One region of the Pseudoalteromonas piscicida genome, then DNA from elsewhere that is predicted to be linked to it. Evidence: predicted binding sites of a transcription regulator. Region 1 holds the regulator's gene; the other holds the start of a gene.
What was found. The regulator LexA, encoded in region 1, represses DNA repair genes until DNA is damaged. The targets are predictions, from matches to a motif close to TACTGTATNNNNATACAGTA.
Positions count from the first base shown of each region.

Region 2: B1L02_RS12345 (DNA topoisomerase III) is a predicted target of LexA. The motif match lies at 2,125-2,144, and genes of this name have one in related genera.

Region 1 covers NZ_CP021646.1:356,001-363,483, forward strand. Annotated here, with positions in the region: rRNA gene B1L02_RS01650 (23S ribosomal RNA) at 1-627, shown strand, start outside; rRNA gene rrf (5S ribosomal RNA) at 818-931, shown strand; partial or broken gene B1L02_RS01660 (transposase) at 1,194-1,385, opposite strand; gene lexA (transcriptional repressor LexA) at 1,631-2,245, shown strand; gene coxB (cytochrome c oxidase subunit II) at 2,606-3,748, shown strand; gene ctaD (cytochrome c oxidase subunit I) at 3,748-5,322, shown strand; gene B1L02_RS01680 (cytochrome c oxidase assembly protein) at 5,322-5,900, shown strand; gene B1L02_RS01685 (cytochrome c oxidase subunit 3) at 5,890-6,765, shown strand; gene B1L02_RS01690 (DUF2909 family protein) at 6,671-6,967, opposite strand; gene B1L02_RS01695 (SURF1 family protein) at 6,980-7,483, shown strand, end outside.
Region 2 covers NZ_CP021646.1:2,643,936-2,651,418, forward strand. Annotated here, with positions in the region: gene B1L02_RS12340 (tetratricopeptide repeat protein) at 1-114, opposite strand, end outside; gene B1L02_RS12345 (DNA topoisomerase III) at 193-2,115, opposite strand; gene B1L02_RS12350 (methyl-accepting chemotaxis protein) at 2,219-4,333, opposite strand; gene B1L02_RS12355 (Na+/H+ antiporter subunit G) at 4,547-4,873, opposite strand; gene B1L02_RS12360 (K+/H+ antiporter subunit F) at 4,883-5,152, opposite strand; gene B1L02_RS12365 (Na+/H+ antiporter subunit E) at 5,146-5,682, opposite strand; gene B1L02_RS12370 (monovalent cation/H+ antiporter subunit D) at 5,683-7,197, opposite strand; gene B1L02_RS12375 (Na+/H+ antiporter subunit C) at 7,201-7,483, opposite strand, start outside.

The DNA.
Region 1 (7,483 bases):
AGGAGCACGAAGGTTTGCTAAGTACGGTCGGACATCGTACGGTTAGTGTAATGGTAGAAGCAAGCTTAACTGCGAGACAGACACGTCGAGCAGGTACGAAAGTAGGTCATAGTGATCCGGTGGTTCTGAATGGAAGGGCCATCGCTCAACGGATAAAAGGTACTCCGGGGATAACAGGCTGATACCGCCCAAGAGTTCATATCGACGGCGGTGTTTGGCACCTCGATGTCGGCTCATCACATCCTGGGGCTGAAGTCGGTCCCAAGGGTATGGCTGTTCGCCATTTAAAGTGGTACGCGAGCTGGGTTTAGAACGTCGTGAGACAGTTCGGTCCCTATCTGCCGTGGGCGTTTGAGAATTGAGAGGGGCTGCTCCTAGTACGAGAGGACCGGAGTGGACGAACCGCTGGTGTTCGGGTTGTGATGCCAATTGCATTGCCCGGTAGCTACGTTCGGAATCGATAACCGCTGAAAGCATCTAAGCGGGAAGCGAGCCTCGAGATGAGTTCTCACTTTGACTTAGAGTCAACTGAAGGGCCGTTGAAGACTACAACGTTGATAGGCGAGATGTGGAAGTGCTGTGAGGCATTAAGCTAACTCGTACTAATTACCCGTGAGGCTTAACCATACAACGCCAAAGTGGTTTATAAGCGACAGAAGTTAATAGACTAAAGTAGACAAAAGAATTTAATAAGCTTTTTCCGGATTTAAGAATTAAACAAGGTGACCAACCTCAGGGTATCGCGAAATCGGTTCACCTTGCGCAAATGGAATGCTCGTGCGAGGCACGATGTCATTAGACATTTGCCCCCAGTTTTCCTGGTGACTATAGCGTTTTGGAACCACCTGACCCCATGCCGAACTCAGAAGTGAAACAAAACAGCGTCGATGATAGTGTGGATTACCCATGTGAAAGTAGAACATCGCCAGGGCCAAATAAGAGAAACCCGTTGCAGAGATGCGACGGGTTTTTTGCTGTTTGGGGTATAGAAAACCTCGCAAGCCAATCAACACATCGCGAGGTAAACTCGCTCCTACCACAGCATCAGCACAGTGCAACATGGTAGGAGATGTATGGACTCCTCTCCCTTAACGGGAGAGTACGGTATAAAGATATTGCAAAACACTTTTATGATGCCGCGGGCGAAAACTTAGCTCCAATTGCGCGAAAACTGCGAATAATACCAATCCATCTTAACTTTTTCCCACCTCTATCCAGTCACGTTGACACATTTTAACCACTCGTTTTGTACATGATACAAAGTCATTCCAAGCCTCACTACAACTCTCAACAATATCTTCATAACCTTTGAAACAACGATTCGCTAAATGATGCTGACGCAGCCAACTCCATACTTGCTCTATTGGGTTCAGCTCTGGTGAATAATACCAATTATACCAATCCATCTTAAGTTTTTCCCACTAGAAGCCGCACTCTCTAGAGCACATATCGATCACAACATGTTGAGTATCGCTAATAAAGTCGTTCCAAGTGCGAGTACATGTGTTCAGAATATCTTCGTTAGCTATCAACAAATACACTTAAAATATGGCGAATAAAGAAACATTTGCGATTTTTTTTGAGCTGTATATACTTACAGTAAATAAACTACTGTATGGAACACCAGTTAATGCGTCCTCTAACGAAACGACAAGAACAAATCTTTGAATTAATAAAAGTATTCATAAAAGATACTGGCATGCCTCCAACTCGCGCTGAAATAGCTGATGCTTTGGGTTTTAAGAGTGCAAACGCAGCAGAAGAGCATCTAAAAGCGCTTGCGAAAAAGGGAGTTATTGAAATGGTTCCAGGAGCAAGCCGAGGCATCAGACTTGTAGAGGATGAATCTGAGCAACTTGGCTTACCTATTATCGGCCGTGTTGCAGCTGGCGAACCCATACTGGCGGAACAACATGTAGAAAGTCACTGTAATGTGGATGCGAGCTTTTTTAAGCCTAATGCAGATTACCTTTTGAGGGTTAATGGTATGAGTATGAAGGACATTGGCATTATGGATGGGGATCTACTAGCGGTTCACAGAACCCAAGTGGCGGAAAATGGGCAAGTGATAGTTGCTCGTGTTGAAGAGGATGTGACTGTCAAGCGCCTTGAAAAGAAAGGAAAGAAAGTTTTTCTGCATGCTGAGAACGAAGAGTTTAAAGCGATTGAAGTGGATCTTGAGCATCAAAATTTCTCCATTGAAGGGCTAGCCGTAGGTGTGATTAGAAGCGCTGACTGGATGTAGTTTATGAAAGCAAGCGTAGCGTTAAATATAAAGTTGCGCTTGCTTAAACTATATTTTGTTTAGAAAGGAATAATTAACTTTTCTAACTGTGTGAAAGTAAGGTGATTATAGTGACTTTATTCATCTAGCAATATTTTTAGCTTTCTGATCTTTATATACTATTTTTCACCATTCTTCGTTTTACTCCCGATAATCCCCAGTTTTGCTTCTAAAGTTAGTCTTCTCAAAAATCTTGCATTTTGGTTGTTTTTTGACTAATTGGTTAATAGTCGTGCAGTAAGTCTATGTACAAATAGACAATATGACAGTCATCCAATAATAACAAAAGACAACCACGAGTTGTCTTGAAGGAGACGTCAAATGAAAATTTGTCGATTAGTTGTAGCATTCATCGCAGTGCTAATCGCCATGCCCTCACTTGCTAACAGCGCTTACAATATGAGGCAAGGTGTTACAGACATTAGTCATCAAGTGTATGAGCTTCACATGACCATATTTCTAATATGTTGTGTCATAGGAGTGATTGTATTTGGGATTATGTTTTGGGCGCTTATAAAACACAGAAAGTCAAAAGGCGTTGTTGCAGCGCAATTTCATGAAAGTACCAAAGTGGAAATACTTTGGACTGCAATTCCCTTCCTGATACTCATTGGTATGGCAATACCAGCCACAAAAACGCTTATTGCAATGGAAGACACGAGTAAAGCTGATCTGACCATTAAGGTCACAGGCTCTCAGTGGAAATGGCACTATGAGTATATGGGGCATGATGTTGAGTTCTACTCTTTGCTCTCTACTCCGAAAGATGAAATTAGTGATCTTAAAGAAAAAAATGAAAATTACCTACTTGAAGTTGATAAGCATTTAGTTATTCCCACCGATAGGAAAGTTCGCTTTTTGATGACCTCAGATGATGTCATCCATTCTTGGTGGGTGCCCGATTTTGCGGTGAAGAAGGACGCCAATCCAGGCTTTATAAATGAGGCATGGACTAAAGTAAATGATGAAGGAATATACAGGGGACAATGTGCCGAATTATGCGGCAAAGATCATGGCTTTATGCCAGTTGTCGTTGAGGCTGTAAGCCCTGATAAATTCGATAGGTGGCTCAGTGACGCGAAAGCCGAAAAAGCAAAAGCGGAAGCTGAGTCACAAGCTGTAGCCCAACAAACTCTTTCGAAAGAAGAGTTGATGGAGGTCGGCGAACAAACTTACATGGCTTACTGTGCAGCTTGCCATCAACCCACGGGGCTTGGGCTACCAGGTGTCTTCCCTGCAATGAAAGGGAGTAAAGTTGTTACTGGAGATATAAAAGATCATATAGATATTTTGCTTTTAGGTCGACCTGGTACTGCTATGCAATCCTTCGCAAAGCAATTAACAATCAAGCAGATCGCTGGGGTTATTACCTATAAAAGAAATAGCTGGGGTAATGACACGGGCGATGTTATTCAGCCAAGCCAAATACAGCGTGAGATAGATGCATTAGAGGAGGGTAAGTAATGAGTGCCATTGTAGAAGAACATTCACACCATACAGCTCCAAAAGGCTTAAAGCGCTGGCTGTTTACTACCAATCATAAAGACATTGGAACACTGTATTTATTGTTCTCACTAACCATGTTTTTAATTGGCGGTGCTATGGCTATGGTGATCCGAGCCGAGCTTTTCCAACCTGGGTTACAGCTTGTAGATCCGCATTTTTTTAATCAAATGACGACAGTCCATGGACTAATAATGGTATTTGGCGCAGTAATGCCCGCATTTACTGGTCTTGCCAACTGGATGATCCCAATGATGATTGGTGCTCCTGATATGGCGCTACCGAGAATGAATAACTGGAGTTTTTGGATACTACCCTTTGCATTTGCAATTTTACTGATGTCATTGTTTTTGGAAGGTGGTGGGCCCGCTTTCGGTTGGACTTTTTATGCGCCACTATCTACAACGTACAGCAATGATAACACTGCATTTTTTGTTTTTGCGGTCCACATAATGGGCATTAGCTCTATTATGGGTGCTATCAATGTTATCGTGACTATCGTCAATCTTAGAGCTCCAGGTATGACATGGATGAAGTTGCCTTTGTTTGTTTGGACTTGGTTGATAACTGCATTTCTTCTTATTGCTGTTATGCCCGTACTCGCTGGCGCTGTGACTATGGTATTGACCGATAAATTCTTTGGAACGAGCTTTTTTGATGCAGCAGGTGGTGGTGATCCAGTTATGTTCCAGCATATATTCTGGTTCTTTGGTCACCCTGAAGTGTATATCATGATATTACCTGCCTTCGGCATAATCTCTACGATAGTACCGACGTTTTCAAGAAAGAAATTGTTTGGCTACGCATCGATGGTTTATGCAACCGCATCAATTGCACTGCTGTCGTTCGTCGTTTGGGCTCACCATATGTTTACAACGGGTATGCCTTTAGCTGGTGAGTTGTTTTTTATGTATGCAACTATGCTCATTTCAGTGCCTACTGGCGTTAAGGTCTTTAATTGGGTGGCTACAATGTGGCGAGGTGCCATTAGCTTTGAAGTACCCATGCTTTTTGCCATTGCCTTTATCGTACTTTTCACCATAGGTGGATTTTCGGGTTTGATGTTAGCGATTACACCTGCGGATTTCCAATATCACGACACTTACTTTGTTGTCGCGCATTTCCATTATGTGTTAGTTACGGGGGCCGTGTTCTCAATAATGGCTGCCGCATATTATTGGTTACCAAAGTGGACGGGGCACATGTTTGATATCAAATTGGCTAAATTTCACTTTTGGCTCTCCTTGGTTAGTGTGAACGTGTTGTTTTTCCCAATGCACTTTGTTGGTCTTGCTGGCATGCCAAGGCGGATCCCTGATTATGCGCTACAGTTCGCTGATTTCAACGCGATCATTAGTATCGGAGGGTTTGCTTTCGGTCTTTCTCAACTGTTGTTTGTTGCAGTGGTTTATAAATGTATAAAAGGTGGAGAGCAGGCTCCTGGAAAAGTGTGGGATGGGGCTGAGGGATTAGAGTGGCAAATACCATCTCCAGCTCCTTACCATACCTTTTCAACACCACCGGAGATTAAGTGATGCAACATGGACGCCTGCTTAAGAAGCTTATCTTGTTGACGCTAGGCATGTTTGCTTTTGCCTTTGCATTGGTTCCTCTATACGACGTCTTTTGTGATGTAACAGGCCTTAATGGTAAGCCGTCTATGGAAGTCGCGAAGCAGAGCGAGTCAGTTGCACAAAGTCGACAAGTGGAGGTGAGCTTTACAACGCATAGTCAAAGTCAGGCGCCATTTAAGGTAGATGCAGTCGACCATTCGGTTAGTGTCCAACCCGGAAAGCTAACCGATGTAAAATTTATTGCAAAAAACTTGAGTGATAGTGAGCGTGTGCTACAAGCGATCCCTTCGGTGTCCCCTGGAAAAGCTGCAAAGTATTTACACAAAATGGCCTGCTTCTGTTTTGATCAGCAGCCAATGAAAGGCAAAGAAGAAGTGGAGTTTGTCTTGAGGTTCTATGTAGATACTGAGCTCCCAAGTGATGTTGAAGAACTCACGCTTTCATATACGTTGTTTGATATTACAGAGCGAGTTAGTAAACAAGACAGTGATGGACTGAATATGCTAGCCGCTCGAGAGGAGTTCAAATATGAACCATGAACAAGAAAAATATTACGTGCCAGAGCAAAGTCCATGGCCAATCGTCGGGGCTTTTGCACTTTTCTTTATCGCTGTTGGCGCAGGCTTAACGATTATTCAACTTAAATCAACCAGTAATAGTGGAGTAATGCTACTGCTCGTGGGTATTACAGTGCTGATATATATGGTTTTTGGTTGGTTCAGGAATGTTATTCAAGAATCTCAAACCGGATTATATTCTGCCCAAATGGATCGCTCGTTTAAACAGGGAATGGGGTGGTTTATCTTTTCCGAGGTTATGTTTTTTGCCGCTTTCTTTGGAGCGCTTTTCTATGCACGAATGATTGCTGTGCCATGGTTAGGTGGTGCAAGTAATAATGCCAGTACCAATGAGGTTTTATGGCCTCAATTTGAAGCTGTATGGCCACTGCTCACAACGCCGGATGGAACTGTGACTCAAGCTATGGGTTGGCAGGGACTTCCGCTTATCAATACGATTATTCTATTAGCATCATCAGTAACCCTTAGCTTTGCCCATGTTGCGTTGGAGAAAGAGCAAAGGGCGAAAGTAAAGGCATTCTTGGGATTGACGGTACTACTTGGTGTTGCATTTTTAACGTTACAAGTGGAAGAGTATATTCACGCCTATCAAGATCTTGGATTAACTCTTCAGTCGGGGGTTTACGGTAATACATTCTTTCTACTGACAGGGTTTCATGGCTTTCATGTCACACTTGGTGCAATCATTCTTTTTGTTATATGGATCAGGGTATTAAAGGGTCATTTTAGCGCTAAGAACCACTTTGCTTTTCAGGCAGGGGCCTGGTATTGGCATTTTGTTGATGTTGTTTGGCTGTGTCTGTTTGTATTTGTTTATGTATTGTAACGACGGGTGAAGAGTGAAGCTTTATAAAGCCAAATTGAGCGGCAAGGCAGATTAGAAGTACAACAGCTATTGAAGCATACACTCTTTTTTGCAGTAGCTTAGCCATTGATTCTTGTTGCTCTGATTTGAGCATGACTAGCATAGCCCTAAATAGATTTAAAAAAACGAGTAGTAGTAATACAACAATAATAATTTTAATCATAAGGGGTGTCCGGTGGATTTAGGTGCACTTTTTAAGGGTAGATCAAAAACCCCCATATTGGCAGCGTTAATCGTTGTACTCTTATGTGGCTCGCTTTCTTATTGGCAGTGGCAAAGAGCACAACAAAAACATGTGCTGCAGCAAAAAATTGAGAATAAAAAAGCGCAAAACGTTACTAATGAACAGCAAGTAACGGCCCAGCCTCTCACTCAATATGTTAATGCTGAGGTGTCGATAACAGGGAGCTTTGTAGACGGGGCGGTTTGGTATTTAGATAATCAAGTTGTAAAAGGCCGAGTCGGTTTTGATGTAATTGGTATTCTTAAAATTGCCGAAACTGACGAATATCTGGCTGTTAATTTGGGCTTTGTACCACAGCAAGCTAGTCGTGTGCCTACCGCTTTCTCACCTCCTGCAGCCATTGTTTCCCTACCTGTTTATATCAAATCTAGTGCAAATAAGCGATTTACCCTGGCAAAGTCTGCTGCAGACGAGGTGACAAGACAACCAGTGATC
Region 2 (7,483 bases), 1.8 Mb from region 1:
AACACATTCAGGGTTTTGATTGCTATAAAAGGTCAGCAACAACACCTTCTCTGGATTTGGATCGGTTATTACTTGCTGAATGTTTTCAGGGGTAAGTTGAATTTTATTGCTCATGCTCTACTTTCTGTCTGAGTAATTAATATGGTTGATATAGTGACACTATCTGAATTTACAACCAAGCCGATAAAACAATTATGCAGAGCTTGGCTTTCTCTTTCGAGTATATTTCCCCTTTCTTGCCCCACGTTTTTTAAATGCAGGTACAGGCACACCTTTCAGTGCATTCGTATTGATAGACTGAGCGCTGTTAATAAATGCACCTAACTCATTACAAAGCGGTTGCATAAATTGATTATACGACGTTTCCTTTTTGGCGATCTTCCCAAGCAATGATTCCCAGAGCGCAGTTCTGTCTGGTAATGAAAGTGACTCAGGCAGGGTTTGAATGAATGCCTTACCCAGTGCCGTAGAGTATATCGTCTTACCTTCTCGTCTAAGAAACTGCCGTCTAAACAAAAGCTCAATAATTCCGGCCCGCGTCGCCTCAGTGCCAAGCCCGTCAGTGTCTTTTAATACCTTTTTGATAGATTGATCGGAAACAAACCGCGAAATACCAGTCATTGCGCCTAATAATGTGGCTTCTGTGTAATGCTTTGGCGGCTGAGTTTGTTTTTCTTTAACTTCACCTTTCTCACACAAAAGTTGCTCTCCCACCTGTAACTCCGGCAATAGGTTTTCTTTCTCGGCCTCGTGACCTTTAAACAGTATCTTGAATCCTTTATCTGTTATTTGCTTGGCTTGCGCCTTGAATTGACCACCACTAATCTCCAACTCCACCTTAGTTTCATTGTAGCGGTAGGGATGTAAGAATTGCGCAAGGTACTGTACAGAAATGAGCTGATAGACCTGCAACTCTCTATGTCCAAGCTGAACACTGCGAAGCTTTTTAGTGGTTGGAATAATAGCGTGATGCGCTTCTACCTTTTTGTCATTCCAACACGCTCCTTTTAGATCCATATCAGCTAACTTAATAAACTTACTTTCTATTCCCTGATTGTGCTCGGCAGCCGCAATGACTTGCTCTCTTTCAACAAAGTGTTCTTGTGGTAGATAACGATTATCTGATCTAGGGTAAGTGATCAGTTTATGTTTCTCATAGAGTGCCTGACAAATATCCAACACTTGCTGAGCCGATAAACCGTAGCGCTTGTTTGCGTCAATCTGCAAAGAAGAAAGGTTATAGGGTAACGGCGGGTTTATCTTTTTTGGTTTCGTTTCAACTTTATTTATTGTAGCTTGCTTTTGACTGATCCGATCCGCAACATTTTCAGCTAAGGCTTTAACCAGAACACGCCCATCTTCGTCCATATAGGGCTTACATGCTTCACTTGGTACCCACTTAGCTTCAAAAACTCCCCAACCCGGTTTATTGATGTGCGCAATCACCTCATAAAATGGTTTAGAGACAAAGTTCTCGATTTCTAGATCTCTTCTAACAACCAAGCCAAGTACCGGCGTTTGCACTCTGCCAACCGACAAAACGGTATTCACTCCCGCTTTTTGCCCAGCCAATGTAAATGCTCTGGTTAAATTCATACCAAATAGCCAATCCGCTCTAGCTCTTGCAAGCGCAGATACACTTAAAGGAACAAACTCTTGATTAGAACGTGTCGAAGCCAATGCCTTTTTCACAGCTTGTGGGTTCAAATCACTGATCAACAAGCGCCGGATCGTTGCTCTTTTCCGCTCTGGCAAATTTACGAATTGAAATACTTCGTCCACGAGCAATTGCCCTTCTCTATCTGGATCTCCAGCATGGTAGATTTCATCAGCTTTTGTGAGTAACTTTTTTAAAGTGCTAAGCTGCTTTTTTGTTTTTGGCTTTGCTTTGAACTGCCATTGAGTAGGCACGATTGGTAGATCATGAAACTGCCATTTTTTGTATTTGGCGTCGTAGTCTTCAGGTTCTGCTTGTTCCAACAAGTGGCCTATACACCAAGAAACCACATCACCATTCGCAACTTCTATATAACCATCTTGTTTTTTATGTGGTTTTGGTAAGACATCGGCGATTGCTCGACCTAAAGAGGGTTTTTCTGCGATATAGAGTTTCATGATTGGCTTAACTGTATATAGATACAGTTATCATAGTGAATTTTGATAAAAAACGCCATAGCTGCAAAGAGACTGTCTCCAGTCTCTTTGCAAAACAACAAACTTACGTTCTTAGTAAATTAAGTTGCTTATGTTTCTGTTCGACTATCAGCGTCATTGAACTGGCCGCTTGCTCTACTTCATCTGCGAACTTCGAAAGCTCAGCAGCGGCATCTGAAATGCCCGTTGTATTTGTATTAATTTCCTCAGTAACCATGCTTTGCTCTTCAGCTGCCGTCGCAATTTGTGTTACTTCATTAGAAATGCTTGTCAGCTCAGCAACCAGCGTACTCATTAACCTAGCCGATTCTTGGCAATAACTCACTGCATCTTCACCTAACTGCACAGAGCTTTCAATGATACGGCCAGAGTTCGCGACCTCGCTCTGCAAGTTATCTATCAGTTTACTAATGTCGTCCGTCGAGGCTTGTGTTTTTGAGGCCAAGGCTCGAACTTCGTCTGCAACAACCGCAAAACCACGCCCTTGTTCTCCGGCCCTTGCAGCTTCAATTGCCGCGTTTAAGGCAAGTAAGTTAGTTTGCTCTGCAATGGCTCTGATCACTTCTAGTATTTTAGAAATATCATCACTGCGCTCAGACACCTTCACGACCGCTTGTTTTGCATCAATGACTTGATCCGCCATTGATTGCACCGTTTCAGTCGTTTTAATGATGCTTTGTTCGCTTTGCTGAACTTGATCTGCGGCTTGATTCGTACTTGCAGCCGCTTTTTCCGACGCCCGAGCCACCTCTGAAGCGGTTGCACTAAGTTCGTTAATTGCAGTAACTACGCTATCTATTTCTAAATGCTGATTAGCGACTTTGTTTTTGATGTTTATCGCGGCTTCTGTTGTTCGATGCGACTGCTCGTAGGAAGATTCAGCAAGACCTTTGAGGTCATCAATCATCTTTCGTAGTTTATCAGTAAAGCGGTTAAAGCCATGCGCCAACGCAATCAACTCAGCATGATGGCTCACCTCTAGCTCATGCGTTAAATCACCTTCGCTAGAAGCTAAGTTCTCTACCCGCTCCTGAATATGAGTAAGCGGGCCGATAATTGTGTTCACTAATACCACCGCAATGGCAATGCCAATAACAGCAATAACAATACCGATAATAAGCATCCAGCGACCAACGGAGTCCGTCGACGCCTCCAACTGACTTTGCAGCGTTGTAGCAGAGCTAAGAGCAATTGCCTTTGGGAGTTCGATTACAAGAGACCAAGTGGTGTTTGGCAATGCTATTTTAATCGGTACCGCTACTACCAAGTCCTCACCAAGCTCTCTAATCCCAGAACCTGTGTGCAGCGATTTTAACATCTCAGCCCTATCTGACTTTGTCGATTCCGCAAGTGGGCGCGCTAAGTTTTTGTAGTGACTAGAGCCCACGACAAGGCCAAGTTCACTGAGCAAAGTTACCTTTGCGGCTCCTGAATAAAGCGAGTTTGAGAGTTCGTCCACCATAGTTTGGAAAATAGGTAAATTTACATCCACGCCCACTAAGCCTCGAAATTGACCATTGACCACAACCGGCGTGGTTAATGAGGTCATCAACATTTTGTTGCCCGGAGAAATTTCATATAAGTAAGGCTCCATGATGCAAGGCGCTACTTTGTCTTTTGCACACAAATACCACTCTGCCTCTCGTAGGCCAAACTCATTGATTGCATCGGCGTATTTTTCTTCTGCCGACTCAACTTTTTGCTGCATCGGACCACTGGCTTCTTGAGTAAAGTAGAGCTCTAAGGTACCAGCGCCCAGCACAGAGTGACTCGAACCACCTTGATTGCTGGCATCATTGCCATCGTAACCATTAGGTTCAAACTGTGCATACATGGAAGAGACAAAGCGATTTTGCTTGAGCGCGCCATTGACAATTTCTTGCACTTGTTCACGGCTCAGAGGATCCTGTTTGGCGGTATGAGATAACACACCTGCCAAAGTGTAAGGAACACGATAGGCTTCATTAATAAAGCCAGCCACGCGTTGCCCATATTGATTACCTTTAGCTATGAGGCCTTGGGATATTTCATCATAAATCGCTTGTTGGACTCCTTCACTTTGCTTGGTATTTTCTGCTGCAAGGTGAAACCACATTGTTGTCACTAATATAACAACCAAACTCGTTACCAATACTGTTACAAAGAGTAAGAGTTTGTTTTTAATCGAAGCTTGTTTCATAACATTCCCAGTTTTTTAGACTTAGTATGCAAAAAATTGCACTGCACGTTCATCATCAACTTGATAAAACGAGTGACCCCTATTTTATCGGCGACTATGAAATCTTTTTTAACTGTAGCAAAAAATTTAATAACGTACTGAAATTTATGATGCTTCAGCGAAATATTCGGGAGAATAAATTATGAATAACTAGATAAAAAAAGTGCCGAAGCACTATTTTTTTATCTTGTCTTTGCCAGTCGTCTTTTCATTACTTGGCAAGCGGTGATGTATTGCTGACTTAATCAGCATATATCCAGAGATGGGGGCGGTGAGCAACAAAAATATTGAAATCAAGATTTCCTTCACACTTATACCATCAGTCGTGGTACTGAAATACACCATTGCCGAGGTCAATAAGCACGCCATTCCAAGCGTTGTAGCCTTGGTAGGACCGTGGAGACGCATAAAAAAGTCAGGCATTTTCACAAGGCCAATAGAGCCAATTAGCACAAACGCACCACCTAACAGTAATAAAATAGAAATTATCCATTCTGACATACCACTCTCCTACTCTATGATGTCGCCGCGTAGCAAATACTTACATACAGCGACCGTACTTACAAAGCCAAGCATGGCTATTAATAATGCCGCTTCAAAGTACAGTGCCGTCCCCATGCTCATTCCGTACAGAATAATAAGCGCAATGGTATTTATGTACATGGTATCGAGCGCTAAAATTCTATCTGGAATTGAAGGCCCAACAACCAAGCGCCACAGGTTTAGTAAAAGTGATACACCTATCATCGCGAAGACAATAAGAATTACAGTTTCTAACATTCAAAAATCTCCTTCAATGGCGCTTCATAACGAGATTTGATGGTATCGATCAATACTTGCTCATCCGTAAGATCTAACACATGGATCAGTAAGTATTTACGTTCTGGTTTTTCGCCACTTTTTACAGACTCAGGCCAAGGGTATACCTCAGCACTTACGGTGCCTGGAGTCAAAGATACCGTACTGGCTAAAATAGTGATCGGCATAGCTTGATCTATATCGAGCGGCACTAACACAAAACCGGGTCGTAACTTCTTAGTTGGTCCTAAGATCTTTATCGCGACCTCCACGTTGGCGGTAATAATATCGTAAAGCACCAACAGCAGATGAGTAAACGCGCGCCATGGCTTAATGATCAGTGGTTGCTTAGTTCTAAATCGATAGGTAATAAGCGGGATCACAATAGCTAGAATAGTGGCGAGAATAAGATGTCCAGCTGACACACTATTATTCAGCAATAACCACACGGTAAATAGCAGTAAGCTGCGAAATGGAGTTGGTAGCCATTTAAATCTTGCTTCTAAACGCATCTATTTCGCTCCTTTTAACACAGCATTCGTCATGCTAGAAAAGTCATGCAAAGAGTCGGCTGCCGCCAATGCGTAGTCAGTCAAAGGACCGGCAAAAATAACCATTAACGGCGCGCAGACTATCAGGGTAAGGATTGCGATAATTTGAGTTGGGTGCGCTTTTTCCGCTGATTGTGTATCAACTTTACCAGTATGATGCCAAAACACGGTGCTACCCGCTTTTGAGACACTGACTAATACAGCTAAGCTTACTAATAAATACACAGCCCAAAACCAGTAGGTATGACTCGACTCGATAGTCGACTTTAAAATCCATACCTTACCAATAAAGCCTGATAACGGCGGCATACCAATCACAGTAATTGCTGCAATCGTAAACATGATCCCAAGTAACATAGGCTGAACGACTGGGCGGCCAGCAGTGATCCTATCTGCAACTTTACCTCTTTGTTTTCCTACTAAATCAGCGAGTAAGAACAATGCGGCTGACACTAAGGTCGAATGCACCAAGTAGTAGATGGCCGCAGCGCTGCTATTTACCGTTTGTACAGCAACTAATGCCACCAAAGTACCAACCGACACCACCACCAAATTTGCTGAAAGCTTACGTAAGTCTTGACTAGCAAGCACGCCTATTCCACCCATGACGATGGTCGCAAGTGCGAGCCACCATAGCCACTCTTGTGCCATATGACTTAACTCACCAGCTTGATCGCCAAAGATTAGTGTATACACGCGCATCATGGAATACACACCCACTTTAGTCATGATCGCAAATAAAGCGGCAACAACAGGTAACGCGGTTGCATAGGTGTTTGGCAGCCATAGATGAAGCGGTAGCAAGGCACCTTTTAGCGCAAATACAACCAATAACAATAAGCCGCCAATCTTAGCAAGATAGACATCGTCTCCTTGTAAGAAAGTGATCTTATATGCCATATCCGCCATGTTCAGGGTACCAAGCACACCGTACAAGATACCTAGTGCAATCAAAAATACCGACGAACCGACTAGATTTAGGATCACGTATTGCAGTGAAGCACGAGTATTGTGCTTATCACCACCATGCATTAACAGCGCATAAGACGCTATCAACAAAATCTCAAAGAATACAAATAAGTTGAACGCGTCACCAGTTAAGAAGGCGCCATTTACCCCCATCACCAAAAAGTGCAGTAACGGATGGAAGAAACTTCCTCGCTCGTCGTCTCCTGCACAGCTATAAAGCGAACACACAAAACACAACAAAGCGGTTAAGCTGACTAACAGAGTAGAAAGTTGGTCAGCAACTAACACAATACCAAACGGAGCTTGCCAGTTACCAATCGCATAAACGTGTATGCCAGACTGCTGAACATGTAGTAAAAGAGAGACACAAACTGCGAATGTAATAAGCGACATAAGTACAGAGACTTTACGCCTAATCGCGACGTTTTTACCACACGGTGGCATCAGCAGGATCACCCCCGCCAACATAGGTAATAAGATAGGTAAAGAAGTCAAATGCTGGATCATACTTTACCCTTTTTTGTCAGGAACGATGCCATTAACATGATCGTTCCCCAAATCTGAACGACCACGAATAGCTAAGATTACGACAAATGCTGTCATCGCGAACCCGATAACAATTGCCGTCAACACTAAGGCTTGCGGCAGTGGATCTGCATACTCACTGCTATAACCAAGCACGGCAGCTTTGTTTAAGGTCAATCTACCCGATGCGAACAAAAACAGATTGACCGCATAAGACAACATAGTTAAACCAAGAACAACAGGAAATGTTCTTGCTCGAAGAATCAAA